3 regions of the Photobacterium sp. DNB22_13_2 genome follow, and region 2 is predicted to be linked to each of the others. Evidence: riboswitches for the same ligand, from Rfam matches in the RefSeq annotation. Region 2 holds a riboswitch; each other region holds the start of a gene.
What was found. A riboswitch is a leader RNA that binds a small molecule or an ion and turns the genes downstream of it on or off. The one in region 2 is predicted to bind thiamine pyrophosphate.

Region 1 (3,266 bases), on a different contig from region 2:
GGCCCTGGCAGGATAAATGATGGAAGCTCGAAAACAACTACGCTGGCTTGCCATAAGCCCAAGATGATAGACACACTAATAACGAAGCGGAGTAGATGCTGCGAGGCCAATGACGTAGCGCCTTTCCCTGCTTGTGGATTCGCTGTCTGATGTTCAAGTAAGGGATTGCTCAATTTGGCCGACATGGATTGATCAGACATAGTCATTCTCCAGTTCGTTGATAATACCTTGCTGGAGGGCTGCAAGCTCACCATCAAATTGGCGAGGTGGCGTATTTAATGGAACGGGTAATGGTTTAATTGATGCTGGAGAGCCAGCCATCATGTAAATATGATGGCCAAGCCGCAGTGCTTCTTGGGGATCATGGGTGATCAACAAGACTGTTTTATCTGCAAGCAGGGTTGCAGACAATGACTGTAATTTATGCCGCGTTACCGCATCTAGTGCAGAGAAAGGCTCATCCATTAGGACTATTGGTTTGTCTTGCATCAAGGTACGGGCAAGTGCCACACGTTGACGCATACCACCAGACAGTTGACTGGGCATGGAATCTGCCTGATCTGCTAGTCCTACCGCATCTAGCAGTGATAATGCCTTTTGCTTGTCGATGTTTTTTGATGAACCAAAGCGTGCACTCAGGCAAACATTATCGATAACATTGAGCCATGGCAAGAGAAGATCTTGCTGTGCCATATAGGCCAGATTGCCACCAAGTGGTAATGCATTGCTGGTCGTGATACTGCCATTCCAGACCACATTATCTTCGAGTAAACCGGCAAGGTGACGAAGCAGGGTGGTTTTACCGCAGCCACTTTTACCAAGCAGGCATGTCCATTTTCTTGCTGGTAGCGTCACATCTAGCTGTTTGAACAATGGATGCTCTGCATCATTATATCGAAGCGTTAGCTGCTCAATAGTGATAGTCATCCCCACGGCTTTGTCAGCACTAAGAGTGTTATTCATTTTGTTTACAGCTTCCATTATTACTCAGGCTTAAAGTGGCCGGAAAAAAAATGGTTTACCGGACCATGTCCTGAGCCGATTTGCAGCTCATCTGCATGAGCGATAGCCTTAGTGATATAGCTTTTGGCATGTCGAACCGCGTCTTCTAGCGGGTATTCTTGGGCAAGGAAGGAGGCCGTAGCCGCCGAAAGTGTACACCCAGTACCGTGGGTATTGCGGGTTGCAATTCGTGGTGTGCTCATGCGAATAACGTCATTTTCAAGGATGAGTAAATCCGTACTGAAGTCATCTTTTTCTAGGTGGCCACCTTTAAGCAGAATGGAACGTGAGCCAATTTCACGTAAAGCAGTGATCATTTCAGACATTTGCTGTTCGGTTTCTGGAAGCGTAGAGCCGATTAAGGCTGCAGCTTCAGGGAGGTTTGGTGTAATCACATCAGCAAGGGGAAGTAGCTCTAATTTGAGCGTTGAGATGGCATCTTGCTCAAGCAAAAGGTCACCACTAGTCGCCACCATGACGGGATCAATAACCAAGAATGTTGGCTGGTATTGGCGCAGTTTCTTGGCGACCATGCGAATGATGTTTGCATCACTTAACATGCCAATCTTAACGGCCTTTACATCTAGGTCTGTAAATACGGCATCGAGCTGTTGTTCTACAAATGCTGGGTCAATGCCTAGAATCCCAGTAACACCCTGGGTATTTTGTGCTGTAAGGGCTGTGATAACAGAACAGGCATAACCACCGGTTGCTGAGATCGCCTTGATATCGGCTTGAATGCCTGCACCACCGCCACTGTCAGAGCCAGCAATAGTAAGGGTAATAGGAGTGTTTGAAGAAATTGGCATAGTTACCTCTATCAAAGACGTAAGGTAGCCAATGCCATCGAACCTTTGCGGGGTGCGAGATAGGGCAGTACAGCTAGTTCCCTACGCCATTATTAAATGGATCAGGTTCAACGGGTCCCACTACGTGGTCTCAGCGCTCGGCGCTCCCCGACTAACGGACAAAATATTACTTATCTAGTCAATATTGAATATTGACCTGAAAAAAGGTTTTCGAGCTTAAATGCCTGAAGATGTGACTAATCTAAACATGTTTTTTAAAGTAGGGCAAACATGTTAGGAATAAAATGAGGTGATGGATGAAGAAAAATACAGAAGAGAAATGAATTGGCAGCCACGGTGTGTGTGGCTGCCAGTTTAATTACATCTTTTTACAGTATGCAGCAATAATAACCATATTGGTGCCCGCTGCTTTACCGGAAACATGCAGAGGGTTGTCAGTCAGGCGGATACCACGTACAGCGGTACCTTGCTTGATCACAAGGTTAGAGCCTTTTACTGGCAGATCTTTAATGATAGTTACATTGTCACCTGCCTGTAGAGCAGTGCCGTTTACATCAACAGTCTTAATCGCATCAAGCTCAGCAAGTGCAATGCCTTTCTCTGCCCATTCGATCATGTCTTCTTCCATATACAACATATCGAGCAAATCTTGTGCCCAAGTTTCTGAAGAAAGACGTTTTAGCAAGCGGTAAGCCATTACCTGAACCGCTGGTTCTTGGCTCCACATGCTGTCGTTTAGACAACGCCAGTGGTTCTGGTCCAGAGCTTCAGCATCTTCGATTTCTGTACGGCAAGTACCACATACCATCACACAGCTACCTGCTGTTTGATCAGGAGACGCAGGTACTTCATAAACGCTCAGGTTGTCTTCTGAACTACACAGTTCACATTTAGCGCCAGAGCGCTCTTTAACGATCGATTCAATGCTCATAGGAAAATTCCAAGGAAGTGTAATGGTGTTAGCTACCATACAGGTAACTATTCTGTTTATTATGCCATTTAATTTTGAGAAGGAAAGGAATCAAGATCAAGATCACAATACCCTCATTAACATACGTTTAAAAAACAGCCTGATTTAAGGCTTAAGTAAAAATATTGCAACAGAATTGTGGGGAGTATTGTTGAATTGAGACTAAGATCAAAGTGCCTAAACAAGTAGTTATAGAAAAATTATAGGAATATATATGAAGAAGGCACTTTTTTTACTTTCGGCTTTAGCACTTATTGGGTGTGATGATGACGATGTGGTCAATACCGTGTCGGGAAATGCGGAAGTCTTTGCGGTTACCGGCGCTGATGTTGGTGGAGCGCAAGGTTACACCAGTATTGATCGTATTGAGAACGAATACCCGATTACATTGCCTGATGAGTTTCCTGCAGGGGCTGAGGACGATTTGGATAATAAGCTGGGATCGCTAGGTATTGAGATTGAAGATACTGGTTGCGGCATGATTG
Region 2 (3,266 bases):
TCAGATCCAAGCCGTCTGCCTGCCAGCGGCGGTGTTGGAGCCGCCATTGTCGGCTGGTGAGGAGTATTGCCGTTCCCCCAACCAATGCCAGTACGCTGGCAATACTGGCTATTTGCAGTGAGTGTTGTACCGCCAGCCAGAGTCCCGGGCTGCTCAGGGCATCGAGGGTCTGGCGATTAAGTCCGGCAAGTATAACGGATAACAGCGGGGGCAATACCAGCAGCAGAGCCAACCCTATCCAGCATCCATCCCAGCAGCGGCTGGCAAGGCTATCAAATTGACTTTGGCGCGGGTTGGTGACGGATTGGCTGGAGGTCGCCAGTGGCTTGGCAAAGCGCTGGCTCATTAATACCAAGCTGCAGCACAGTAACATTTGCCACAAGGCCAAGATGGCACCGCCAGCTAAATCAAAGTCATAACGCAGGGCTTGGTAAATAGCCAGCTCAATGGTCGTTGCTTTGGGGCCGCCACCCAGCGCCATAATGACAGCAAAACTGGTAAAGCACAGCATGAACACCAGACCGATGGCATGGGGCAGCTGCTGGCGTAGTCTTGGCCAAGCGATAAAACGGAAGGTTTGCCAGCTGGACATCCCGAGGTGGGTGGACAGCTGGTGCTGCTCAAACGGGATCCCCTCAAGGCTTTGGACAAACAGTCGGGTCGCCAGTGGTAGGTTGAGAAACACATGCGCCAACAATATTCCCTGAAGGCCATAGAGCGAGAAGCTTCTCTGCCACCCTAGTTGAGTCAGTGCGCTGGCCAGTAATCCATTGTTTCCGTAGATCGCCAACAAGCCGAATACTGCGACCAGTACAGGCAGTACCAAGGTCATGGCAAAGATCCGCATCAGTAGGGCTTTGCCAGGGAATTGCCGGCGTGACAGGGCATAGGCAACGGGAATAGCAGGCACAATACTCAGCAGTGTCGAGAGCAGGGCTTGGGTAAAGGAGAAACCGGTAATATGCCGTAGGTATGGATCATTCCATAGTGCGGCAATATCAAGATCGCTGGCTTCATTGATCAAGGCGGCAAGAGCCCCGACCACGAGAAAGAGAATGAGCCCGGCAGTCATGAGACCGGGCATCAGTTGGGTGGTACGTGCGTTCAAAAGTGAGTGCCTACTACTTGGTCAGTGCTTGTTGCCACTCGCGTACCCAGCTTCTGCGCTGTTTGGCAACCTCTTGGGCAGAAAACTCCAACGCCTTTACGGGTAGGGTTAGCACTTTGAATTCAGCGGGCTGCGCGACATTCGTCACCGGGTACATCCAGTTACCCGTCGGGATCACGGATTGGAACTCTGGGGTCAGGATAAAGGCTAGGAACTGATCGGCCAGCGCCTGGTTAGGGCTGCTTTTTAGTTTGGCGGCAACCTCCACTTGCATGTAATGCCCTTCGCTGAAGTCGGCTGCTTTGTACTTACCATCCTGCTCGGCAATCAGGTGATAGGCCGGCGAGGTGGTGTACGATAGCACCATGTCGGACTCCCCCTTGAGGAACATACTGTAGGCTTCAGACCAGCCTTTGGTGACCGTGACTGTTTTCTGGGCCAGTTGCTGCCAAGCGTCAGAGGCTTTATCGCCATAGACCGATTTCATCCACAGCATCAGGCCCTGCCCTGGTGTTGAGGTACGCGGATCTTGGTAGATGATGCTCAAATCATCACGGTTGACCAACTCATCCAAACTCTTGGGTGGATTTGCCAGTTTAGTGCTGTCATAGACAAAGGCGAAATAGCCGTAGTCATAGGGAACAAAGGTGGTGTCGTTCCATCCGTTAGGTAGGGTAATTTCGCTGGTATCAACCTGGTGCTCTGTCAGCAGCCCGGTATTCTTGGCTTCGGCAATCAGGTTGTTATCAAGGCCAAGCAGTACATCGGCTTTGGTGCGCTTACCTTCAAGGCGGACACGGTTGAGGATGGACACCCCGTCATCAAGTGCGACAAATTCCAAATTACACTCGCACTGTGCCTCAAAGGCTTTTTCGATCGCCGGTCCCGGTCCCCAGTCTGAGGCGAATGAGCTGTAGGTGTAAACCGTCAGGGTATTGTCCGCGGCCAGTGCCGGAGCGGCAGCCAAGGTAAGAAGAGGGAGTAATTTTTTCACTATGCGCTCCTGATGCTCTTGCGTCCGGCAAGAGGAATAATAATCGTATGAGCGGCACAGGGTTGAGCATAAGGCTGGCATCATGCCAGCCCCGCGGGATAACAAGGCATACCGTATTGAACTCAATTCCTACGCCAGCATTAACTGGATCAGGTTCTGTGGGTTTTGCCTTAGCAATCTCAGCGACAAGCGCTCCCCAATGAGAACGCTTGTTATTGTAATGTGCTGAGGTACGGGTTGCCAGCAGGAACGCTCTTTTATGCCCAAATCATGTAATAAGATTTGGAATGAGTGTGGGGGCCAGAGAAAAGCTCTAACTACTTGGCATCATTGAGCAACCAGTTGTAGTCATAACTGATCTTATTAAGGGTGATCTGCGGCCCTTGTCGGTATTGGTTAATGTGCTTTTGGAGTTGGGACTGGCTACCAAAGTCACTGCCATACCAGTCATAAATTGAAGAAAGTGTGGTTTTTCCGCTTTGCGGGTTGACGCCTTTACGGCTGTTGATAAAGCGTACGGCTGACTTCTCCAACAGGCGTTCGTTGTTGTTGGCAGTGAATGCTTCTGATTGGAGGTCAGGGCAACCCAAGCTGGCGCAGTTGACCACATAGTGGATACGCGGGTCACGCCAGATAGGCCGTAAGATACGGTGCTCGATATCATTGAGCGAGAGAGTCTTTCCGTTGATGGTTAGCACTTGCTCATCCCATGGCCCAAAGTTGAAGAAGCCTCCCAGTTTGGTGATCGACGAGATGGGGTAGTTATCGAGGATAAGCTTGACCGTTTGGGCATTGTAGAGGTTTACCCAGTAGGCAAATTGTTCGTTGCGGTTTAGTTGGTGCGGATCGAGCTTGGTAAGATCACGCAGGTAGCGGTCCAGTTCATACTTGTCGCTGTCAGTAACCCGGCCATAGCGGAACAAGGTTTGGTTAGGCTGGACGACAAGGTATTTATCGAGCAGACGCTGCCAGCGGCGGTGATCAACCGTTTGTGAGTTGCTGGTGGCATATTGCTGCCAGTAGGGCCATAAATTGGCCTTGGGCGCCGAAATGGCACTGGCCGATAGCAAGAGAAATAGCAGACTGACAATAAAACGCATAGGGGATCCTCAGTGAAGCATCACTGTCTAAAGTGGTAACAAGATACTTGGGTATCATTAGCTT
Region 3 (3,266 bases), on a different contig from region 2:
TTGGCAGAGCAGCGGATTCCAAATCCGCGTGTTGGGAGTTCGAATCTCTCCACCCCTGCCATATTAGAAGCCTCAGTCGAAGGACTGGGGCTTTTTTATATCTGTTTGTTTCTGAGATGAGGTATTGTTGATATCTGGTTCGCCAGCGGCATAGAACTTCCGGAGTACAGAAGCCGTTTAGCCTAACTACATTAATACCCTCAGAACAAATACAGGCACGTTTGCCATATATAACTGGATATTATTACTTGTTGTTTGTGGGGATAAGCGATAGCATTTATCCCTTGTCATCGCTTTAAGACGCTGACGGGTGATGGAGTTCCACCTTTAACCGCTCAACCGAGATAATGACTCCTGCTGTAGTAGGATAGATCCGTCTATGGTGGGGCTTTTTATTTGCCATAGCATCTATCCTTGAGAGTAATCCGAGATAAAGATAGATATGGTATGGCGCATCCATTAAGTTCAAATCCTAAAATTTTCGTCCAAATCCTCCGTTGGACGCTTCTCATTATTCCCGTTGCCGTTATCGTCGGCTCGCTGAATGCCTTTTTCCTGTGGATCCTCAGTGTTGCTACTGCAACTCGAATTGATCATTCATGGCTCATTTACTTTTTGCCGTTGGCTGGCCTGGTGATTGTTTACTGCTACCGAAATTTGGGGAAGAACTCCGAGGGTGGTAACAACCTCATCATGGATGAGATTCACGAACCCGGTGCAGGTATTCCAGCCCGTATGGCACCTTTAGTATTGGTAACAACCGTACTAACTCACTTGTTTGGTGGCTCGGCTGGCCGTGAGGGGACGGCCGTGCAAATTGGTGGTGCATCTACTCACTGGTTAGCACGTAAGTTTAAGCTAAATGAGTCTGATACTCGCCTTATTCTGATTGCTGGAGTAGCAGCTGGCTTTGGTGCAGTATTTGGTACCCCGTTGACAGGTGCTATCTTTGCCCTTGAGGTACTGGCGATAGGCCGCTTGCGTTATGATGCGATAATTCCAGCCTTGTTCGCTGCGATTTTGGCTGATGTGGTTTGCTCTGCTTGGGGCGTGCACCATACTCACTACCGAATTGATTTTCTTGAAACCATCACCTTGTTTGAGCATGCGGTCAAAGTGGACCTGTGGATGATCGCCAAGATTGTTGTTGCAGCGGTAGCATTTGGATTGGCGGGGTATTTGTTCGGTGAGCTAACCCATGCCTTCAAAGATATCTTAAAGGCGACTCTTAAAAACCCGTATTTGATTGTGGTGGTTGGTGGTTTAATTGTTATTGGTGCTGTGCAGCTAATTGGTAACTATGACTATATCGGTCTGGGTGTTTACTCAAGCCGAGAAGGTGGTGTCAGTATCTTAACTGCTTTCCAGGAGGGGGGGGCCGAATGGTATAGCTGGTTAATCAAGCTGTTGTTGACTGCAATCACCCTTGCTGCTGGTTATAAGGGCGGCGAGGTCACACCGCTGTTCTTCGTTGGTGCAACCCTGGGTAATACTATGGCTTGGGTGCTCGGTGCCCCAGTTGACTTGTTTGCCGCTCTTGGCTTCCTGGCGGTATTTGCCGCTGCAACTAATACACCACTTGCCTGTACCATTATGGGGGTGGAGTTATTCGGTGCCGATCACATGCTGTATTTCGCAATAGCTTGCTATACCGCATATTTCTTCAGTGGCCACACTGGGATCTATTCATCGCAGCGAGTGGCGGTACCTAAGCTGCTTGATCTGGATGGCGCACCGAAGATCACCCATAAGCTGGGTGAGTTGAGAGAAACTCATTCTTCATTGCTTAAGTCACTTGTGAAGCGCTTCAAATAATTTTGTGAGGGCGTAGTGTGTTATGCAAAGGTAACAATGTTTTTGCCAATTAAGTATTAATTTTGTGGGTTCTACCTTGCCGTGGCTGAACCCCTTCCATATACTGCTAATTCAACTTGTCGGAGTGCCATTTGGCTGAGACCGCATTGCGGGATCCGTAGAACCTGATCAGGCTAATACCTGCGAAGGGAACAAGAGAGACTCTTCTGTATCACTGTATTCACAGTGACAGTATCAGACGAAACTATACACCCTACGTATAGCCTCTTGTTTACGCACCCATCCGCCAAGCAACTTCCCCTTTTATGGATAAAAAAGGAAATTGCTATGTCGAATCGCAAACAAGCGAGACTGGAAGCGAAACAATTTATCGATTCACTGACCACCCAGGCTTACCCTAGCTCTCGGAAAGTCTATGTTACCGGTAGCCGCGAAGATATCCGTGTACCCATGCGTGAAATCAACTTGGCCGATAGCCTAGTTGGTGGTACCAAAGACGATCCCGTTTTTGAGCCCAATGAAGCAATCCGTGTTTATGACACTTCGGGCTTTTATACCGATCCGGATCAACCGGCTGATATCTATGTCGGCCTGCCTAAACTGCGTGAGTCATGGATTGAGGAGCGGGGAGATACCGAGTACCTTGATGAGTTAAGCTCGCAATATTCCAAGGCTCGCTTGGCCGATGACACGCTTGATGAGCTGCGCTTTGAACAGCAGGCTCGTATCCGTCGCGCCAAGGCTGGGGCTAATGTCACTCAATTACACTATGCCCGTCAGGGGATCATTACGCCCGAAATGGAATTTATCGCCATTCGTGAGAACATGGGGCGAGCAAGATATCGCGATGAAGCGCTAAACCAACAGCACCTAGGCATGGCCTTTGGGGCAAATCTTCCTGAAGAAATCACATCTGAATTTGTCCGCCGTGAAGTTGCCGAAGGCCGGGCTATCATCCCTTGTAATATAAATCACCCTGAATCTGAACCGATGATCATTGGCCGTAATTTTTTGGTCAAGGTGAATGCCAATATCGGCAATTCGTCGGTTAGCTCTTCTATCGAAGAAGAGGTTGAGAAATTAGTGTGGTCTACTCGTTGGGGAGGCGACACGGTGATGGATCTCTCAACAGGCCGAAATATTCACGAAACTCGCGAGTGGATCATTCGCAACAGCCCGGTTCCGATTGGCACCGTGCCTATGTATCAGGCGCTGGAAAAGGTGAACGGCATTGCTGAGGACCTTAACTGGGAGGTGTTCCGCGATACCCTACTTGAACAAGCGGAGCAGGGCGTTGACTACTTTACTATCCATGCTGGTGTCTTGTTGCGCTATGTCCCAATGACGGCCAAAAGGGTCACCGGTATTGTCTCGCGCGGCGGTTCGATCATGGCCAAATGGTGTTTGGCTCATCATCAGGAAAGCTTCTTGTATGAACACTTCCGCGAAAT

Region 1: linked by a shared signal. The riboswitch ahead of thiD (bifunctional hydroxymethylpyrimidine kinase/phosphomethylpyrimidine kinase) and the one ahead of thiB (thiamine ABC transporter substrate binding subunit) in region 2 are both predicted to bind thiamine pyrophosphate.
Region 3: linked by a shared signal. The riboswitch ahead of thiC (phosphomethylpyrimidine synthase ThiC) and the one ahead of thiB (thiamine ABC transporter substrate binding subunit) in region 2 are both predicted to bind thiamine pyrophosphate.

The regions. Positions count from the first base shown of each region.
Region 1 is NZ_JBNNXU010000004.1:164,045-167,310, reverse strand. Features, by position in the region: partial or broken gene ACVA58_RS08285 (ABC transporter permease) at 1-80, opposite strand, end outside; gene ACVA58_RS08280 (ABC transporter ATP-binding protein) at 193-963, opposite strand; gene thiD (bifunctional hydroxymethylpyrimidine kinase/phosphomethylpyrimidine kinase) at 984-1,811, opposite strand; TPP riboswitch at 1,873-1,971, opposite strand; gene ACVA58_RS08270 (PhnA domain-containing protein) at 2,170-2,742, opposite strand; gene ACVA58_RS08265 (hypothetical protein) at 2,996-3,266, shown strand, end outside.
Region 2 is NZ_JBNNXU010000017.1:45,432-48,697, forward strand. Features, by position in the region: gene thiP (thiamine/thiamine pyrophosphate ABC transporter permease ThiP) at 1-1,084, opposite strand, end outside; gene thiB (thiamine ABC transporter substrate binding subunit) at 1,122-2,102, opposite strand; TPP riboswitch at 2,212-2,311, opposite strand; gene ACVA58_RS20595 (DUF547 domain-containing protein) at 2,420-3,202, opposite strand.
Region 3 is NZ_JBNNXU010000040.1:16,759-20,024, reverse strand. Features, by position in the region: tRNA gene ACVA58_RS27415 (tRNA-Trp) at 1-61, shown strand, start outside; fluoride riboswitch at 301-364, shown strand; gene ACVA58_RS27410 (voltage-gated chloride channel family protein) at 448-1,815, shown strand; TPP riboswitch at 1,926-2,023, shown strand; gene thiC (phosphomethylpyrimidine synthase ThiC) at 2,143-3,266, shown strand, end outside.